DNA from 2 places in the Aeribacillus sp. FSL K6-8394 genome. Region 2 is predicted to be linked to the other one. Evidence: a T-box and tRNA genes for the amino acid it is inferred to sense, from the RefSeq annotation. Region 2 holds a T-box; the other holds one or more tRNA genes.
The links. A T-box is a leader RNA that pairs with one kind of tRNA and senses whether it is charged. The one in region 2 lies ahead of alaS (alanine--tRNA ligase), so its partner is inferred to be a tRNA-Ala.

Region 1 (9,278 bases), on a different contig from region 2:
CTTGATCACGCGCTTGAAAAAGGGATTGTAGCTGACTATGTTCTCATGGATTCCTGGTTTACACAAGCGCCTTTAATTGAGAAGATTACGAACAAAGGGTTATTTGTCATTGGCTTGGTGAAGCAATTAAAGCAGCGATACGTTTACAATGGTGAACGTTTCACACTGAATCAACTTTACAAATTGGCAAAACCTCACATGGGTAAAAAAGACATTCTCGGATCCGTTTATGCTACTTTAGACAATGGAATTCCAGTAAAAATTCTATTTGTACGAAACCGTAATAAACGGAGCGAATGGCTTGCCATTCTCAGCACAGATACAACATTAGAAAATGAAGAGATCATTCGTATTTACGGCATGCGTTGGGACATTGAAGTCTTCTTCAAATGCAATAAATCCCTTTTAAATTTAGAGAAAGAATTCCAGGGACGTTCCTACGACATGTTAATTAGCCATACAACCATTGTTTTTACACGATATATTCTCATTGCTTGGCAAATGCGAAAAGAGGAGGATCCTAAGACGATTGGCAACCTTTTTTACATCCTTTGCGAAGATGTAAAAGACATAGATTTTATTACTGCCCTTCAATCACTTATTGACCTTTTCCAAACTTTGGCGGAAGCTGAGGTTTCTTTGAACATGGACATCTTTAAAAATCAAATGAATAAATGGTTGGCCACTATACCTAATTATATCAAGCAATGCTTAAATATTTCTGTGTGCGAAAGTTGAGATATTAAGTAATAGTCGCAATGGCTGTAGTGAATTGGAACTATATCCTCTGAAATTGGACTTTTTGACTAAAAACCATTGTCTTAAACGAATCATAATAATAGAATGTAAGTATATGGAACATTTTTACTAAATCCGTAAAAATTTTTCTCTCCAAAATTTGCTATGATTATACAAAAATGCATTATTTATTACTTTAAATAGAAAAATTGGAGCGAATCACCCGAGTGGATGTCCTTTCATTCACGAAACCGGGGGAAAAGGAGCTTTTAGAGGACGAAACGAATCAAACCATTACGATGGAAATTCAATTAACTACCTGTAGTTGAGCAATTTTAATTACAATAATTACCATGTAAAAGAGACAAACAGGGTACCCCTTATGCCACGTGGAGCTGTTTTTTCACGGTATCAATGGGAATATTTTGTTTCGCTGCACGGTAAATGAACTCCACGAGGCTATGTCCTTTTCTCTTGCGCAGAAGATCGAGCCCATCAGAAAAATCGCTGTTCGACTCGAACATGCTGTACACGTAAGCAAGCTGCACCAAGATCCAGTAGCGTTTCACCGCCCGACGTCCGCGAACGCGGTATCCATCGAGTTTCAGCTGGTCTTTCGCTTGACGGAAAAAACATTCGATCGACCAACGCTGGGCATAGTAGCGCAAGATCTCTTCATCGCTTAGATCCCGGTCGGTGCTCAAGACGCAGTGAAGATGTTCGGGTGTCATCGGCTGATCGGCTTTCCAAGCGAGCAGCACCACGGCATCATCGAGACCTTTGAGAGAGCCTTCGTAGCGATAAACCCGATAACGCTCTTCTCCCACCGTGACGAGGTGAGTGTCTTTCGGTTCGATATAGCGGGCAAACTGTTTGGCTTGGATGGCGATGCCTTTCGGATAGAGAATCCGGTTCGTTTTGAGCATTGCGATGACGTGAAATCCTTTTTTCAGACAGGCTTCCACGAGCGCTTGCGATGGATACCAAGAGTCCATCAGCACATAAACAGGACGGTGTACATCCAAAGAAGAAAGCATCTCGATCGCGAGTTCCCCCTTGCTTTTCCCAGCCGCCTTGTCGTAGAGGCGGAACGCAAAGGGAAAAGCCTGGGTCATCGTATGAACCATGAGCCAAACGAGAGAATGTCCCCAGATCGACTTTTTCTCTGTGTGAGAATAGTGCCAATCACACCCTTGAATGGCGTGCGTTGCCTGTGACGAAGGCTTGGTTTTTTGGCAAATCGTATCATCGATCGAAACAAAAAGGGGTTGATTCTCCTGTTTGGCGATGCGTTCGACACGACGAAGCATCCACTGTTGAAGTTTGCGAAGCAGCGTCTCTTCATCCCAAGGGCTTTTCGTGAAAAAATGGCTGAGTGTCGTGCGGTGGTTCGGATGAAAGCTCCAATGATGAAGATCGGTCAATGTTCCCGCAAATCCTTTGGTGGTCAGCGCATCCACGATATGAACGAGATGCTTCATGACAGGTTTTGAAAAATAAAGTGCCAACCCCAACATCGTGAAAAACTTGTGGATTCCTTGATGATGTGCTAATCTATTCATGAGACATGAACCTCCTTGTGAATAGTTTTGGTGACACATCTATTCTAATCAAGGAATCGGGTTCATGTCTCTTTTTTTGTTTGGTTGTAAATTTATGTTAGCGAATTTGCTCATCTACAGTAACTACCTTTTATTTTGATTCAGCAGATAAAAGTCATTCATCAGAAACAAATAAGGAATCGCAAAATGGTAAAAACAGCCCTAAATACTAATGTACGAGGAGTTTGGCAATGGTTTTCGTTTACCTTTTTTTCTTTGCTATCGGAATCATTTTCGGGTCTTTTTTTAATGTTGTCGGTCTTCGCATCCCGAAAAAACACTCAATCGTTCAGCCGAGGTCGCACTGCCCGCATTGTGGCCATTTCTTATCCTGGTATGAATTAATACCCATCTTTTCATATGTGCTTCAGAAAGGAAAATGCCGCAGCTGCCGTGTTCCGATTTCGGCTATTTACCCAGTGATGGAGCTGATCACAGGTTTACTATTTGTTTTTAGTTTTTACAAAATTGGATTTAACGAGGAGCTTTTAGTAGCACTACCCTTTGTTTCACTTCTTATCATTATTACGGTGAGTGATTTATCGTACAAATTGATTCCGAATCGAATTTTAATATTTTTCTTCGTTCTATTTGTTCTCCTGCGGACCTGGATTCCGCTTCATCCTTGGTATGATTCGATAATTGGAATGACTGTCGGTTTTGTCCTTCTTTATATCATTGCCATTGTAAGCAATGGCGGAATGGGAGGCGGAGATATTAAACTATTTGCTGTTTTAGGATATGCTTTAGGTCTTAAAGGAGTTTTATTAGCTTTTTTCCTGTCTACCTTAATTGGTGCATTATTCGGTCTATTTGGCATCATCACGAAACAATTAAGCCGTAAATCGGCGATACCATTCGGACCTTTCATCAGCATTGGAGCCGTGCTTTCATATTTTTATGAAACGGAAATTTTCCATTGGTATATTCAGTTAATCATATAATGGACAAAAGAGAACAGGTCTGACTTTTCTTTTCTTTCGATATGAAGCCAAAGTATTTTTAACAGCTAATCTAGCGAGCTAAACGGCCTTTTCAAAATCTTTACAATGGTGATAATGCCATCCATAACAACGATAAATGTTAATTAATCGGTTACACGCTCTCTTTTCTTGTTGAATATATAAACACTCAAAGCTTGCAGAAGGAATATATACGCTAAATATATGGCAATGGAAAATAATATGTTATATCCCTTATCAATTCCTGAAGACGGCAAATGGAAATAAGAAGAAATATCTAAATGATTGAATATAACGTAATCAAAAACAGCAAATTTACGCAGAAATGCAAAAACCGCAATTTTTGCAATCTCCACAACAAAAAGCATGGAAAAAATAAACATATACTTTTTGAATAGAACAGCCAAAAACATAGATCATGTTACATAAAAAATTGCGGTATAGGACTTCGCAATAAGTAATAACAATGCATGATAAAAAATATCATGATGAAATCCATAAAGTATGATAACGATTATGCTAGTCAATAATACAATGATTCCGTTGCAAATAAATACGAACAAATAAGAAGCGTATATTTTATGTAAAATCATTTTACGGGTGCTTTTATTTTTTTCAAAAACTCCATCTTTCATGATTGAAGCAGCAGAGCAAAAAATATAATATAGCAAGGCAATTAGGGCAATGATATCGACAGAGAAGCTTTGGAAAATCAATGACTCCGATTCTTCCGATAAAGCATCCTGTACAGACTTCATATTCTCATTGCTAAGTATGAAATATTGCAGTCCGCATCCTATCATGATTGCAGCAAGTATAACATAAATTGGTTTGTGACGAGAAAAATACATTTTTATTTCATTAACCATTTTCATATCCTCTCATATATTTTGCAAAGTTCCTCTGGAAAACAGTCAATGATCATGCGATCGTTTTTTATAGTGAATTGAAATTAATGAATAAAACTAGAGCATTTATTACGATTAAAAACATACACAATAATAGCGCCTTTTTGGAATCGATGATATTTTTTTTAACAATGATGAATATATATATTACGTTTACAATAATCGTTATGAAAATTTTTGCGTATATATTCGTTGAAATATTGTAAACATACTCTTGATGAATAAAGTTTGTGATAATGATCGTAATGGAAAATGGCAAATATCCAATCATTAAATAAAAAAAGCTTGAAAATATGGATGGATATTTCTGCGGTTTAAATAATAGTATGATAAATCGATAGATAAAAGCTTGAAAGAAAAGAAAAACAATCGAAAAGATCATTATGACAAAATTTAGGAATACAAACATGATTTCTTTCGTTTTAAAAATGTTCATTTCATAGATTACACTGCCTTGATTCATGATCATGTATTGACTGATAAATTGTATGGATAATAAATACCAAAGCGTAAACAGTATTAATAATATTTTTTCATTTGCTTTTAATTTAACCATTTATGTCCCCCCAGAAATTCAAAAGCATAATATTCCACTATGGCTGCAACAAAGTAAACAGCTATCATTGTCAGCAATAACATACAAACAGCCTTTATATTTTCTTTGTTTATTTCTTTTTTTAACACAGTTTTATAAAAATCTTTCATTCTTTTCGAAGCGATGATACATATGATCCATCCTACTATTTCTATCGGCGTATGGAAAATTAAAGTCATGAAAGTTTTATATACGCCAAAGAGCTCTATGCCAAAATATATGTTTAACCCTAAAAAAATGAATTATATAAAATAATCGGATAAGATATGAAACTTGTTAGCAGAACTAACATAATGCCGATTGAGGCGTTATTGAAAAAAATATCAATAAAATTTAGATCGAGAGCTTCCCTTTTTAAATCGACTTCTAATAATGCGCCAAAGAAGAATCCTGCCAATAAAAAACCAAATATAAGCAGAGGAATTTTCATGAACTCTTCCCTTTTTATGACGAACTGACGATTCATCTATACTGCTCCTGTTCTAAACCTAAATACTGAAATATATTTTTTTTATAACTTTGAGTATTTACGTTTGTAATCTGCTTAATCGTTTTGCTATCTTCCATCACAATGCACTGCTTAGTGTACCTTTCGATATCATGAAAATTATGGGTAGTGATGATAATTGTGAAGTTAAACTTATTTTTTCTGAGCAGCTCTTTAAAATTCATTTCAGATTTATAATCTAAACCGTTAAATGGCTCATCAAATATTAAAATATCTGCATTGGACATAAATCCCATTAATATAATCAATTTTTGCTTTTGCCCTAAAGAAAGACCCTTTAACTTGTTCGGTAAAAATTCTTTAATATTCAATACTTCAAATTCGTTTAATAGCTCTTCAAGCTCTTCTTTATTTTTATTATGAATTCGTGAATGTAACTCGAGAAACTCTTGTGCTGTCAATTCATCAAAAACTAAATATTCAATATCCAAGTAAACGATTTTCTTATTACGATTTAAGCTCTTAACAGAAGCATTTTCCGTTTTGATTATATTCGACAATATTTGCACGGTTGTAGTTTTGCCCACGCCATTTGGCCCGACAATGGCTGTCACTTCATTTTCAGGTATTGAAAAAGATATATGATCTAAAATTTTTTTCTCCCCTATGCTATACGTTAAATTTTTAATTTCTAACATTTATTTTTTACCTCACTTATGTAATTCGTCAAAAAAGCTCTTCCTCCAATAATGCGCCAATATTGACACACAAAATAGTATGACGGAAACGAGCAGCAACATCGTTGTAGCTAAGCTGGAGCTCTTTATGCTGCTACTGTTTACAAGAATGCTAATAATGGCACTGGGAACAAACGCTATTAATAATACGTTGGATAAACCTTTTTTTGTGTGTATAAACAAATTAGGCAATTCACTTTTCTTCAATATTTTTCTCGTGATTAAAATGATTAGTTCATCTGCCTTAATGTCTAATATGTATACAAGCATCAGCAGGAAAGCATAAATATATTGCTGATTTAAAATGAGATAACAGAGGTGAAATAGTAAAACGGGCAATAATAAGAAGAAATTATTTAAGTTAATATTCATCATAAACTCAGATTGAATTTTTTTGTCTAAAGACTTTAAATAAAATAAATAATAACCATAAGTTTCCATAGTTAAAAAATCAATAAATTTGATTTTAACAAAAAGAGATGAAATTAAATAGGACATGATTATCAGTGATTCTTCGATATTGCTGATGAAAACAAACAAGCTGGACGCGATCTGTATCAAAGTCAAAAATATGAAGGGTATAAAAAATAGTTTGAAATAATGGATCAATTGTTTTTCCTGGAAAACTCGTGTAGTAGCTTTAATATATCTTAATAAAAAATAGTTAGATATTAACAGAATTAATAGAAAAGCCACCCATAAAAATAATAAAACCTCGATTTTATTGGTTGCACTCGCGAAGCTAAAACCTGCTTTTTGCGATACTTCTTGAATGATTTGATAACTTAACAATATTACAAACATGAGACGAGCCATTTTTAAAATATTTAATATGTATTGAAATTCTGATATTTTGGCAAACAAAGAAAGATAAATGATTATACAGCTTAAAATAAATAAGATCAAAAAAAGTTGTTTATCTAAAAATGTATGATATATAAACTGTATCAGTATCCATGTATAAACGTTTTTAAAATTAGCAGTGATTACATAAAAAATAGACGGCATTAATCCATAAACTTTTTTAAATCCTTTTGGAACTTCAAATCTTAACAAATTTATAATGATAAATAATTCCATTAAATATTTTGCGATTAAAATTTCCCATTTATAGCCATGTAATATACGATGAATATGTACATTTTGAGAAGGGTCTAGTAAAAGAATAATCCCTAATAATAAAATATTTGACGCTGCATAAAAGTATATATAATATTTCGCCAGATACTTAAATTCAGGTAAAATTTTTTCGAATTTTTCATACAAATTGCTTTGATATGCTCTTAAAGCATTGATTGCAATAAGAAAAAAAATTCTTACATTTGACATAGTCTGCACCTCATCAATAAAACCATAAAACGAAATTTAGAAACAATGTTCATTACGCGATGTTTATCTATTTTCTTAAATTTTTACTAAAAAATAATGAAGCTGCTGAGCCATTGTGTAGCTGAACTCATATTTAAACTCTCACTTTCTCTTCATCTGATCAATTAAATAATATTACCAAATATACCATTAATCAACCATATTTAGCGATTTATTAGAAATTCTCCCATTTTTTATGTTTCGATCGATATCGATAGTTTTGTTTGCCCCCATCGCTATACACTTTTCGGATCATACTAACGGCTTCAAAGCACTATGTTAAGCAACACAAATAATTGCTTGACAACTGTTTCGAATATGTTAGCAGCTATTGATAATTTTTTCGCATCCATACGTCCATGTCCATTTTTCATGGGCAATAAAAAAAACCTTAGGAATCTCCCTAAGGTTCAGCGGATTATTGGAATTGGTTGTATGAATAAATATTTAGATGGAGCCTAGCGGGATCGAACCGCTGACCTCCTGCGTGCAAAGCAGGCGCTCTCCCAGCTGAGCTAAGGCCCCTTTAAATTCCTGGTCGGGAAGACAGGATTCGAACCTGCGACCCCATGGTCCCAAACCATGTGCTCTACCAAGCTGAGCTACTTCCCGTATATGGCGCGCCCGAGAGGAGTCGAACCCCTAACCTTTTGATCCGTAGTCAAACGCTCTATCCAATTGAGCTACGGGCGCCAATATGGTGCCGAGGACCGGACTTGAACCGGTACGGTAGTCACCTACCGCAGGATTTTAAGTCCTGTGCGTCTGCCAATTCCGCCACCCCGGCAGAGAAAAGCGGAAGACGGGATTCGAACCCGCGACCCCCACCTTGGCAAGGTGGTGTTCTACCACTGAACTACTTCCGCATATGATGCGGGTGGAGGGACTTGAACCCCCACGCCATAAAGGCGCTAGATCCTGATTCTAGTGCGTCTGCCAATTCCGCCACACCCGCGTCAAAATGGTGAGCCATGGAGGATTCGAACCTCCGACCCTCTGATTAAAAGTCAGATGCTCTACCGACTGAGCTAATGGCTCATAAAAAATTTTTTTCTCCTAATCCATTTTTCATTTGTCAGATGTCCCTTCCTCTGCCAGTCTTTTCGAGGATGTTGGATGCGTCGGGACAACTCGTCGCTTATTCGATGAAGCCTTGCTCGTTGCTCTACCGACTGAGCTAATGGCTCATAAAAAATTTTTTTCTCCTAATCCATTTTTCATTTGTCAGATGTCCCTTCCTCTGCCAGTCTTTTCGAGGATGTTGGATGCGTCGGGACAACTCGTCGCTTATTCGATGAAGCCTTGCTCGTTGCTCTACCGACTGAGCTAATGGCTCATAAAAAATTTTTTTCTCCTAATCCATTTTTCATTTGTCAGATGTCCCTTCCTCTGCCAGTCTTTTCGAGGATGCTGGATGCGTCGGGACAACTCGTCGCTTATTCGATGAAGCCTTGCTCGTTGCTCTACCGACTGAGCTAATGGCTCATAAAAAATTTTTTTCTCCTAATCCATTTTTCATTTGTCAGATGTCCCTTCCTCTGCCAGTCTTTTCGAGGATGCTGGATGCGTCGGGACAACTCGTCGCTTATTCGATGAAGCCTTGCTCGTTGCTCTACCGACTGAGCTAATGGCTCATAAAAAACTTATTCTTCTAATTCATTTTAAATTTGTCAGATGTCCCTTCCTCTTCCAGTCTTTTCGAGGATGCTGGATGCGTCGGGACAACTCGTCGCCTATTCGATGAAGCCTTGCTCGTTGCTCTACCGACTGAGCTAATGGCTCATAAAAAATTTTTTTCTCCTAATCCATTTTTCATTTGTCAGATGTCCCTTCCTCTGCCAGCTTCTGGAGGAAGATAGATGCGTCGGGACAACTCGCCGCTTATTCGACGAGGCTTTGCTCGTTGCACTACCTGCTGAGC
Region 2 (9,278 bases):
TAAGCTGTACCGATCGGAATGAGATTTGTTAACTTGGCGCAGCCTCTTTGCCTTTGGATGTGAAAGGATGAAATGGATGCATAAAAATCAACTGGCTTTAGAAGCAATAAAAGAAGGGAAATGGGAAGAAGCAGCGAAATATTTTGCAGAAGCATTGGAAGAAAATCCAAACGACCCTGTGTTATACGTAAATTTTGGGAATTTGCTTGCCTCTTCAGGTGATGCAGAAAGAGCATTGAAATTTTATGAAAAGGCGATTGAGATTGATAAAGGGACGGCTACTGCGTATTACGGCATTGGAACCGTTCATTATAATGCGGGAGATTATCACAAAGCGAAAACATTTTTTGATCAGGCGGAAAAGTATGGGCTTGCTCATAAAGATGTCTATTTTATGCTTGGAATGTCTCTTTACCAGCTTGAACAGCCCCGTCTTGCACTTCCATATTTTTTGCGGGCGGTTGAGATGGATGAACAAGACGCCAGCGCTCACTTTCAATATGGTTTATGTTTAGCACAAGCAGGCCACATTCAAGAAGCAAAAAAAGAGTTTGAAAAAACGATCGACCTCGATCAACATCACGCAGATGCTTATTATAATTTAGGTGTTGCGTACGCATTTGAAGAAAATAGAGAAGAAGCTTTAAAAATGTTTGATATGGCGCTTTCCATTCAACCGGATCATTTGCTTGCGGGCAACGGGAAAAGGCTGTTAGAAGAAATGATTTAAACGAAATTAGGAGGAAAGAGGATGGGCGGTCAACAGGAGAGTTTGTTTCATGAGGAAAGTACTCCTTTTGTTCGCGGAGTCATTAAACATATTGTGTTCCAGAATGAGCAAAATTTTTATACTGTTATTAAAGTGAAAATTGAAGAGACGAATGAACAGTTTGAGCAAGATCAAGTGACCGTGACGGGTTTTTTTCCTCTTCTCCAATTACATGACAGCTATACGTTTTTTGGCGCAAAAAAATACCATCCAAAATTCGGCGTACAATTTCAAGCTGAGCGTTTTCAAAAGGAGCTTCCAACTACGAAAGAAGGAGTTATTCAATATTTATCAAGCGGGCTTTTTAAAGGAATCGGCAAAAAAACAGCGGAAGCGATCGTGAATGAACTGGGGGAACATGCGATTTCGATTATTTTGGAGGATCCCGATTCATTAAAAAGAGTGAAGAAGCTTTCAAAGGAAAAAGCCAAAATACTGGCTGAAACACTGAAGGAACATCAAGGTTTAGAAGGGGTTTTAATCGGATTAAATCAGCTTGGCATTGGGCCTGCACTTGGGATGAAAATTTATCAGCTGTATCGGGAGGATACGCTTAAAATCATTCAAAAAAACCCATATCAATTGGTGGAAGATATTGAAGGGATCGGCTTTATTCGAGCGGATGAAATTGGGAGAGAGCTTGGGATCTCCGGCAATCATCCCGACCGGCTGAAGGCGGCTTGTTTGTTCACTATTGAACAAGATGCTGTAAAAGAAGGACATGTATATGTTACAAAAGTTCAGCTGATGGAAAAAGCGAAAAAATTGCTCACCCAAAATGGAGAAGACATATCTGATCAGGATATTGAAAGAATCATTCTTGAATTGGAAGAAGATCGAAAAATTATCGTCGAGGAAGATCGAATTTATTTACCCTCTCTTTACTATGCTGAAGTGGGACTTGCCAATAATATTGAAGAAATTTTAACCCAAACCCAATTTCAAGATATGTTTCCTGAATCAGAATTTTTGCTGGAGTTAGGAAAACTGGAAGAAAAAATGAATGTTCAGTATGCCCCCTCTCAAAAAGAAGCCATTCAGCGGGCTATTCATTCGCCGATTCTTTTGCTGACCGGCGGGCCTGGAACGGGAAAAACAACCGTTATCAAAGGCATCGTTGAAATTTATGCGAACCTCCACGGCCTTTCATTGAACCCAAAAGAATATCAAAAGAAGGAAGAGCCGTTTCCCATTGTACTGGTGGCACCTACCGGACGAGCTGCAAAAAGAATGGCAGAAGCAACCGGTCTTCCTGCCGTCACAATCCACCGCCTTTTAGGATGGAATGGTTCAGAAGGATTTGAACACAATGAGGATCATCCGATTTCTGGAAAGCTTCTGATTGTTGATGAAGTATCAATGGTTGATATTTGGCTCATGCATCAATTGTTTAAATCGCTTCCTTCGGACATACAAATTGTTCTTGTCGGAGACGAACACCAGCTTCCGTCCGTTGGACCCGGCCAAGTGCTTCGCGATTTGATTCAATCCGGACGAATCCCGGTTGTTACGCTGACAGATATTTATAGACAGGCAGAAGGATCTACAATTATTGATTTGGCCCATTCAATCCGCCAAGGAACTCTTCCAGCGAACCTTTTGCAAACGACACAAGACAGATCGTTTATTCCTTGTACAACATCACAAATAAAAGAAGTTATAACGAGAGTAATTGAGAACGCTTTGAAAAAAGGATATTCTGCGAAGGATATACAGGTGTTGGCACCGATGTACAGAGGGATTGCCGGCATTGATCAGTTGAATGAAATGCTTCAGGAAATGTTAAACCCCCCTTCAAAAGAAAAAAGAGAGATCAAGCATGGCAACGTTATTTACCGAATTGGGGACAAAGTGCTGCAGCTCGTCAATCAGCCTGATCAAAACGTGTTTAATGGCGATATTGGGGAGATTGTTTCTATTTTTTACGCAAAAGAAAATGTCGAAAAAGAAGATATGGTGGTTATTTCTTACGACGGTATCGAAGTAACCTATACGAAGCAAGATTTTAATCAGTTTACTCATGCTTACTGCTGCTCCATCCATAAAGCGCAGGGAAGCGAATTTCCGATTGTCATTTTGCCGGTAGTAAAAGGCTACTTTCGGATGTTGAGAAGAAATTTGATTTATACAGCGGTTACAAGGAGCAAGCAATTTTTAATTATGTGCGGAGAATGGGAAGCGTTAAAAATGGGAGTATACAACAATCAGGAGTCGATGAGGCAGACAACCTTAAAAGAGAGGCTGAAAACATCTGAACTTGCCGAGCTGAAAGAGGAGCTTCCTTTTCCACTAGAAGATGCCAATATTGGGATGGAGAACATCACTCCATATGATTTTATGGAAGAGGGCGAAGGATAATAAATTTGTTCCTTTCCATAAGATCGATAACGATTGACAGATGATGCTACAAACAGGGGACAAATTGTTTAAGCATAAAAAAGCATGCTTTATAGAGACGTATAATTTTTTGGAAAATGGTAACAAATAGTAGTGTGCATAGCGAGAATATACCGGATTAATAAATAATTAAATAAATGAATAAAGAAGGTGTCCCTGTTTGTTAACATGTCCGAATTGTAAAAGCAAAGATATTGGAAAAATCGGAGTCAATCAGTATTATTGTTGGCATTGTTTTATTGAGCTTACCGTTACAAAAGGCATTATTCACACACATCAAGTAGAAGAAGACGGAACACTAAGTTCTTTAGATGACTTGTTTCCTGAAGAAGATCGTGCGATTTGAGGCGCCTAAAATGGGCGCCTTCATGCATATTTTCGTGAGCATTCCTCAAAATAATAAGAGGAGGGATGCGGGATGAATGAGCGAGAGCGGAAATGGCTTTTCCGAATCATTTTTTTTCTCATTTTATCATTGTTTGTATATATGGTTCTTCAGCTAAAAGTCATTTGGTTTCCTATTTTCAAAATGTTAAAAGCTGTTTTAATTCCTTTTATGCTTTCCGGCTTCATTACCTACTTGCTTCATCCCGTAGTGGAAAAACTTTACCGTTCAGGTGTTCCAAGAACATGTTCGATTCTCATCATCTATTTTATTTTTTTCGGAGGAGTCGGTTTTAGCTTTTATAAAGGTGTCCCAATTTTTGTTGAACAAATGAAAGACCTTTCCGAAAATATCCCTATGTTTACAAAATATTACCAAAGCTGGATGGATAAAATTCATGACGGAACAACCAATTTACCTGGAGAAATTCATCATCGAATTGAATCTTTTATTGCTGGAATGGAAACATCCGTCGCTGCCTTTCTTGAACGGATGCTTTCAAGCATGAAGTCAATTATTGATTATGCTGTTATTATTGGTGTCATTCCCTTTCTCGTTTTTTATATGTTGAAAGATTATGAGAAAATGAAAAAGGCCATTTGGTACTTCACCCCGAAGAAATGGAGACGTGAAGGGAGACGTTTTTTAGAAAACGTCGATGAGTCGCTCGGAAGTTATTTGCGGGGGCAACTATTTGTTTGTTTTCTGATCGGGCTGGCGGCTTCGATTTTGTTTTGGCTGTTTAAAATTAAATATCCGTTAATTTTAGGGACGATTATCGGAATGACCAATATTATTCCTTATTTCGGTCCATTTATCGGGGCGGTTCCTGCTTTGATGGTCGCTGCGACGCTCTCCATTAACAAAATAATTGTAGTGCTTTTCATCATTTTTGGGCTGCAATTTATTGAAAGTAATATTCTTGGCCCTTTCATCGTTGGGAAAAGCCTGCATATGCATCCGATGGTGATTATTATGGCGCTCTTGGCGGGCGGAGAAATCGGCGGAGTGATCGGTTTAATTTTAGCTGTGCCTTTTATCACTGTTCTGAAAGAGATATTGCTGCATATCATCCGTCTGAGGAAAGCGCATTGACAAGCGATTTTTCCTTGTCTATAATTCGTGATAGACATGGAATAAGTGCATGAAAGCGATGACGAATCGAGTATGTTGCAGTCCATCTTAAAAGAGAGGGGCTTCCGAGGCTGAAAGAAGCTCTAGATGAAGGGCAACAGAACGCTAATTCTGAGTGCAGGCAAAACCTGACGAAAATGCCACGTTACGGCAAATGAAGGTGATGAGCAATTGGTTCATAATCAGGGTGGTACCGCGAGTAACTCTCGTCCCTGTGTAAATCAGAGCATTTACATAGGCGAGAGTTTTTATTTTGCGAGAAAAATGAAGACATTTTAGGAGGAATGCCATGAAAAAGCTCACTTCAGCACAAGTTCGTCAAATGTTTTTAGATTTTTTTAAGGAAAAAGGACATTCGGTTGAACCGAGCGCTTCTTTAATTCCGGTTGATGATCCGTCACTATTGTGGATCAACAGCGGTGTCGCAACATTGAAAAAATATTTTGACGGAAGGGTTGTTCCTGAAAATCCGAGAATTACTAACGCACAAAAATCAATCCGAACAAACGATATTGAAAATGTCGGAAAAACAGCGCGCCATCATACATTTTTCGAAATGCTCGGAAATTTCTCAATCGGCGACTATTTTAAAGAAGAGGCGATTGAATGGGCATGGGAATTTTTAACAAGCGAAAAATGGATTGGCTTCGACCCAAATAGATTATCAGTTACTATTCATCCGGAAGATGAAGAGGCGTATGACATTTGGAAAAATAAAATCGGGTTGCCGGAAGAACGAATTATCCGTTTGGAAGGGAATTTCTGGGATATTGGTGAAGGGCCAAGCGGACCAAATACTGAAATATTTTATGATCGTGGAGAAGAATTTGGAAACGATCCAAATGATCCGGAACTTTATCCCGGCGGTGAAAACGAACGCTATTTGGAAGTTTGGAATCTTGTTTTTTCTCAATTTAATCATAATCCTGATGGAACTTACACTCCGCTTCCAAAAAAGAATATTGATACAGGCATGGGCTTAGAGCGAATGGTTTCTGTCATTCAAAATGCGCCGACCAACTTTGACACAGATCTCTTTTTACCGATCATTCAAGCTACCGAAAAGATTTCGGGGGAAGCTTATCGAACCGACAAAGAGAAAGATGTCGCTTTTAAAGTGATTGCCGACCATATCCGCACGGTTACATTTGCTGTTGCAGACGGTGCGCTACCTTCTAATGAAGGCAGAGGGTATGTACTTCGCCGTCTTATCCGCAGAGCGGTTCGGTATGCAAAAACGATCAACATAGACCGCCCGTTTATGTATGAATTAGTTCCGGTTGTAGCGGAAATTATGAACGATTACTATCCGGAAGTAAAAGAAAAAGTATCCTTTGTTCAAAAGGTAATTAAAAATGAGGAAGAGCGTTTCCATGAGACTCTCCATGAAGGGCTTGCCATTTTAGCGGATGTAATCAAAAAGCAGAAAGGACAGGGTAGCCGAATAATTCCAGGCGAAGATGTGTTTCGGCTTTACGACACATACGGTTTTCCAGTGGAATTGACGGAGGAATACGCACAAGATGAAGGCATGGAGCTGGATTATGAAGGCTTTGAACGAGAAATGGAGCATCAAAAAGAACGTGCAAGAAAAGCCAGACAGGATGTCGACTCGATGCAAGTGCAAAGCGGAATTCTTGTGGAATTAAAAGAGGAAAGCAAATTTGTCGGCTACAATACCCTAGAAGCAAATGCACGGGTGCTTGTGATCATAAAAGATGGGGAATTAGTCGATCAAGCCGAGAGCGGGGAAGAGGTCCAAATTATATTGGACGAGACGCCTTTTTATGCTGAAAGCGGAGGTCAAATTGCTGACAAAGGAATCATCAAAAATGATGATGTGGTCTTAAACGTAAAAGATGTGCAAAAAGCGCCGAACGGCCAACACTTGCACCGGGCTGTCATCGAAAAAGGCGTTTTGACAAAAGGAGCAGCAGTTTACGCTTCCGTTTGTGCAGAGTCTAGAAAATCCATCGTGAAAAATCATACAGCGACACATTTGCTGCACCAAGCGCTGAAGGACGTGCTGGGCGTACATGTCAACCAAGCTGGATCGCTTGTTGCTTCCGACCGTCTCCGTTTTGACTTTTCACATTTTGGACAAGTTTCAACAGAAGAGCTGGAAGAAATTGAGCGAATTGTAAATGAGAAAATTTGGGAAAGCATTCCAGTCTCTATCGAGCACATGCCTCTTGACGAAGCGAAAGCGATGGGCGCGATGGCTTTATTTGGAGAAAAATACGGAAAAATTGTTCGCGTTGTTCAAGTAGGCGATTATTCGCTTGAGCTTTGCGGCGGATGCCATGTAACAAATACAGCGGAAATCGGACTGTTTAAGATTGTTTCCGAAACTGGAATTGGTGCAGGAACCCGCCGAATTGAAGCGGTGACAGGAAAAGAAGCGTACCGGTTTATGAATGAACAATATTTATTGTTAAAGGAAATTGGGGCAAAACTGAAAGCGAATGTAAAAAATCTGCCGGAGAGAATTGACAGTCTGCAGCAAGAAATAAAAGAACTACAGCGGGAAAACGAATCTCTTACGATGAAGCTTAGCAATCTGGAAGCGGGGAACATCGCTGAAAAAGCGGTAACGATCAACGGTGTAACAGTTCTTGCGGAAAAAGTTCAAGTGAAAGATATGAACAGATTGCGCGGCATGGTCGATGAACTGAAGCAAAAGCTCGGCTCGGCTATTGTTGTGCTAGCAACGGTATCAGACGGAAAAGTAAATTTAGCAGCCGGCATCACAAAAGACTTAGTTGACAAAGGGTTCCATGCTGGAAAATTAATTAAGGAAATTGCAAGCCGCTGTGGAGGCGGCGGCGGCGGAAGACCTGACATGGCTCAAGCGGGAGGAAAAAATCCTGAACGGTTAGCTGAAGCTCTTCGTTTTGTCGAAGACTGGGTGAAATTCGTTTCATAAATTCCAGTCATAGTGTAAAATGGATGTAGACAAGCAGATTCGCTTTTTAGTCTAGGAAAGAGGTGCAAAAATTGAGTTCCTTCGATAAAACGATGAAGTTTAATTTTTCAGAAGAACCTGTTGAGACAAATGTCAAGGAAGTTCTAAGTGCCGTATACAATGCACTGGAAGAGAAGGGTTATAATCCGATCAATCAAATCGTCGGCTATTTGTTGTCCGGAGATCCTGCTTACATTCCTAGACATAACGGCGCACGCAATCTGATTAGAAAAATTGAACGAGATGAATTAATTGAAGAGCTTGTAAAATTTTATTTGAAAAACAACCGTGAGGAATAAAATGCGAATCATTGGGTTAGACTTAGGTTCAAAAACATTAGGAGTTGCGGTAAGCGATGAGCTGGGATGGACTGCTCAAGGTGTGGAAACGATCAGCATAAATGAAGATGAAGGCGAGTTCGGGATTCAAAGACTCGCTGAACTGATAAAGAAATACGAGGTAGAAAAAATAGTAGTCGGGTATCCGAAAAATATGAACGGCACCGTTGGACCAAGGGGAGAAGCAAGCGAGCGCTTTGCCACGCTTTTGAAGGAGCAGTTTCAGCTTCCGGTCATTTTATGGGATGAGCGCCTTTCGACGATGGAAGCCGAAAGATTTCTCATTGAGGCGGATGTAAGCCGGCGAAAAAGACGGCAAGTCATTGATAAAATGGCTGCGGTGATTATTTTGCAAAGTTATTTGGACAGTCAACAATAAATTGAGGTGAAATAAGTGGAAGGTGAAAAACATATTACCGTTATTGATGAAAACGGTAATGAACAACTATACGAAATTTTGTTTACGTTTAATTCGGACGAATTTGACAAATCTTACGTTCTTTATTATCCGATCGGCATCGATGATGAGGAAGACGAAGATGGAATAGAAATTCATGCAGCAAGCTACATTCCCAATGAAGACGGTGAGGGCGGAAAGCTGGAGCCTGTGGAAACCGATGAAGAATGGGAAATGATCGAGGCCGTTTTAAATACATTTTTAGAAGAGGAATAAGCACCGTTTTGCGGTGCTTTTTTTGTTGAGGTGATTTACATCCAAATGAAAAAAACAATTTCTTCCTATAAAAAAATGGAGATTTTTGACGAATAAATGCGTGTATGTAGTATAATAATCGGGACGGAAGGAGGATGAATTGATGGCGGATTCGGATTCGAATAAGGAATTTTTGGATAAGAAACTCCAAGAAAAACTGCATATAGCGAAAATTGTTCGAAAAACTGTGTTAACTGTCCTGATTGCCTTTGTTGTTCTATTTGCTGGAGTGATTGGCGGCGGGTATTTATATGTGCGATCTGCATTAAAGCCTGTTGATCCGGATAATAAGGAACCTGTAAAGGTACAAATTCCGATTGGATCTTCCGTATCGCAAATTGCTTCTATTTTAGAAAAAAATGACATCATTAAAAGTGCGATCGTGTTTAAATATTACGTGAAATTTAAAAATGAATCAGGGTTTCAAGCAGGAAATTATCAATTTCATCAATCGATGACGATTCAAGAAATCGTTGAACGCTTAAAAAAAGGCGAATTAATGGGAGAAGCAGCTATTAAATTGACGATCCCGGAAGGATTGCAACTATCAGAAATTGCTGACATCATCGCCAAACATA

Region 1: it encodes a tRNA-Ala, which carries the amino acid that the T-box ahead of alaS (alanine--tRNA ligase) is inferred to sense. The anticodon was not compared.

What each region holds. Positions count from the first base shown of each region.
Region 1 is NZ_JBBPAA010000002.1:92,745-102,022, reverse strand. Features, by position in the region: gene NSR00_RS12870 (IS4 family transposase) at 1-738, shown strand, start outside; gene NSR00_RS12865 (IS701 family transposase) at 1,119-2,300, opposite strand; gene NSR00_RS12860 (prepilin peptidase) at 2,531-3,283, shown strand; gene NSR00_RS12855 (hypothetical protein) at 3,718-4,170, opposite strand; gene NSR00_RS12850 (hypothetical protein) at 4,238-4,765, opposite strand; gene NSR00_RS12845 (hypothetical protein) at 5,034-5,270, opposite strand; gene NSR00_RS12840 (ATP-binding cassette domain-containing protein) at 5,267-5,950, opposite strand; gene NSR00_RS12835 (hypothetical protein) at 5,963-7,318, opposite strand; tRNA gene NSR00_RS12830 (tRNA-Ala) at 7,810-7,882, opposite strand; tRNA gene NSR00_RS12825 (tRNA-Pro) at 7,893-7,969, opposite strand; tRNA gene NSR00_RS12820 (tRNA-Arg) at 7,974-8,050, opposite strand; tRNA gene NSR00_RS12815 (tRNA-Leu) at 8,056-8,144, opposite strand; tRNA gene NSR00_RS12810 (tRNA-Gly) at 8,152-8,223, opposite strand; tRNA gene NSR00_RS12805 (tRNA-Leu) at 8,230-8,312, opposite strand; tRNA gene NSR00_RS12800 (tRNA-Lys) at 8,320-8,395, opposite strand.
Region 2 is NZ_JBBPAA010000001.1:1,655,799-1,665,076, reverse strand. Features, by position in the region: gene NSR00_RS07885 (tetratricopeptide repeat protein) at 77-730, shown strand; gene recD2 (SF1B family DNA helicase RecD2) at 752-3,127, shown strand; gene NSR00_RS07875 (hypothetical protein) at 3,327-3,512, shown strand; gene NSR00_RS07870 (AI-2E family transporter) at 3,585-4,646, shown strand; T-box leader at 4,696-4,902, shown strand; gene alaS (alanine--tRNA ligase) at 4,975-7,611, shown strand; gene NSR00_RS07860 (IreB family regulatory phosphoprotein) at 7,683-7,949, shown strand; gene ruvX (Holliday junction resolvase RuvX) at 7,951-8,367, shown strand; gene NSR00_RS07850 (DUF1292 domain-containing protein) at 8,383-8,661, shown strand; gene mltG (endolytic transglycosylase MltG) at 8,804-9,278, shown strand, end outside.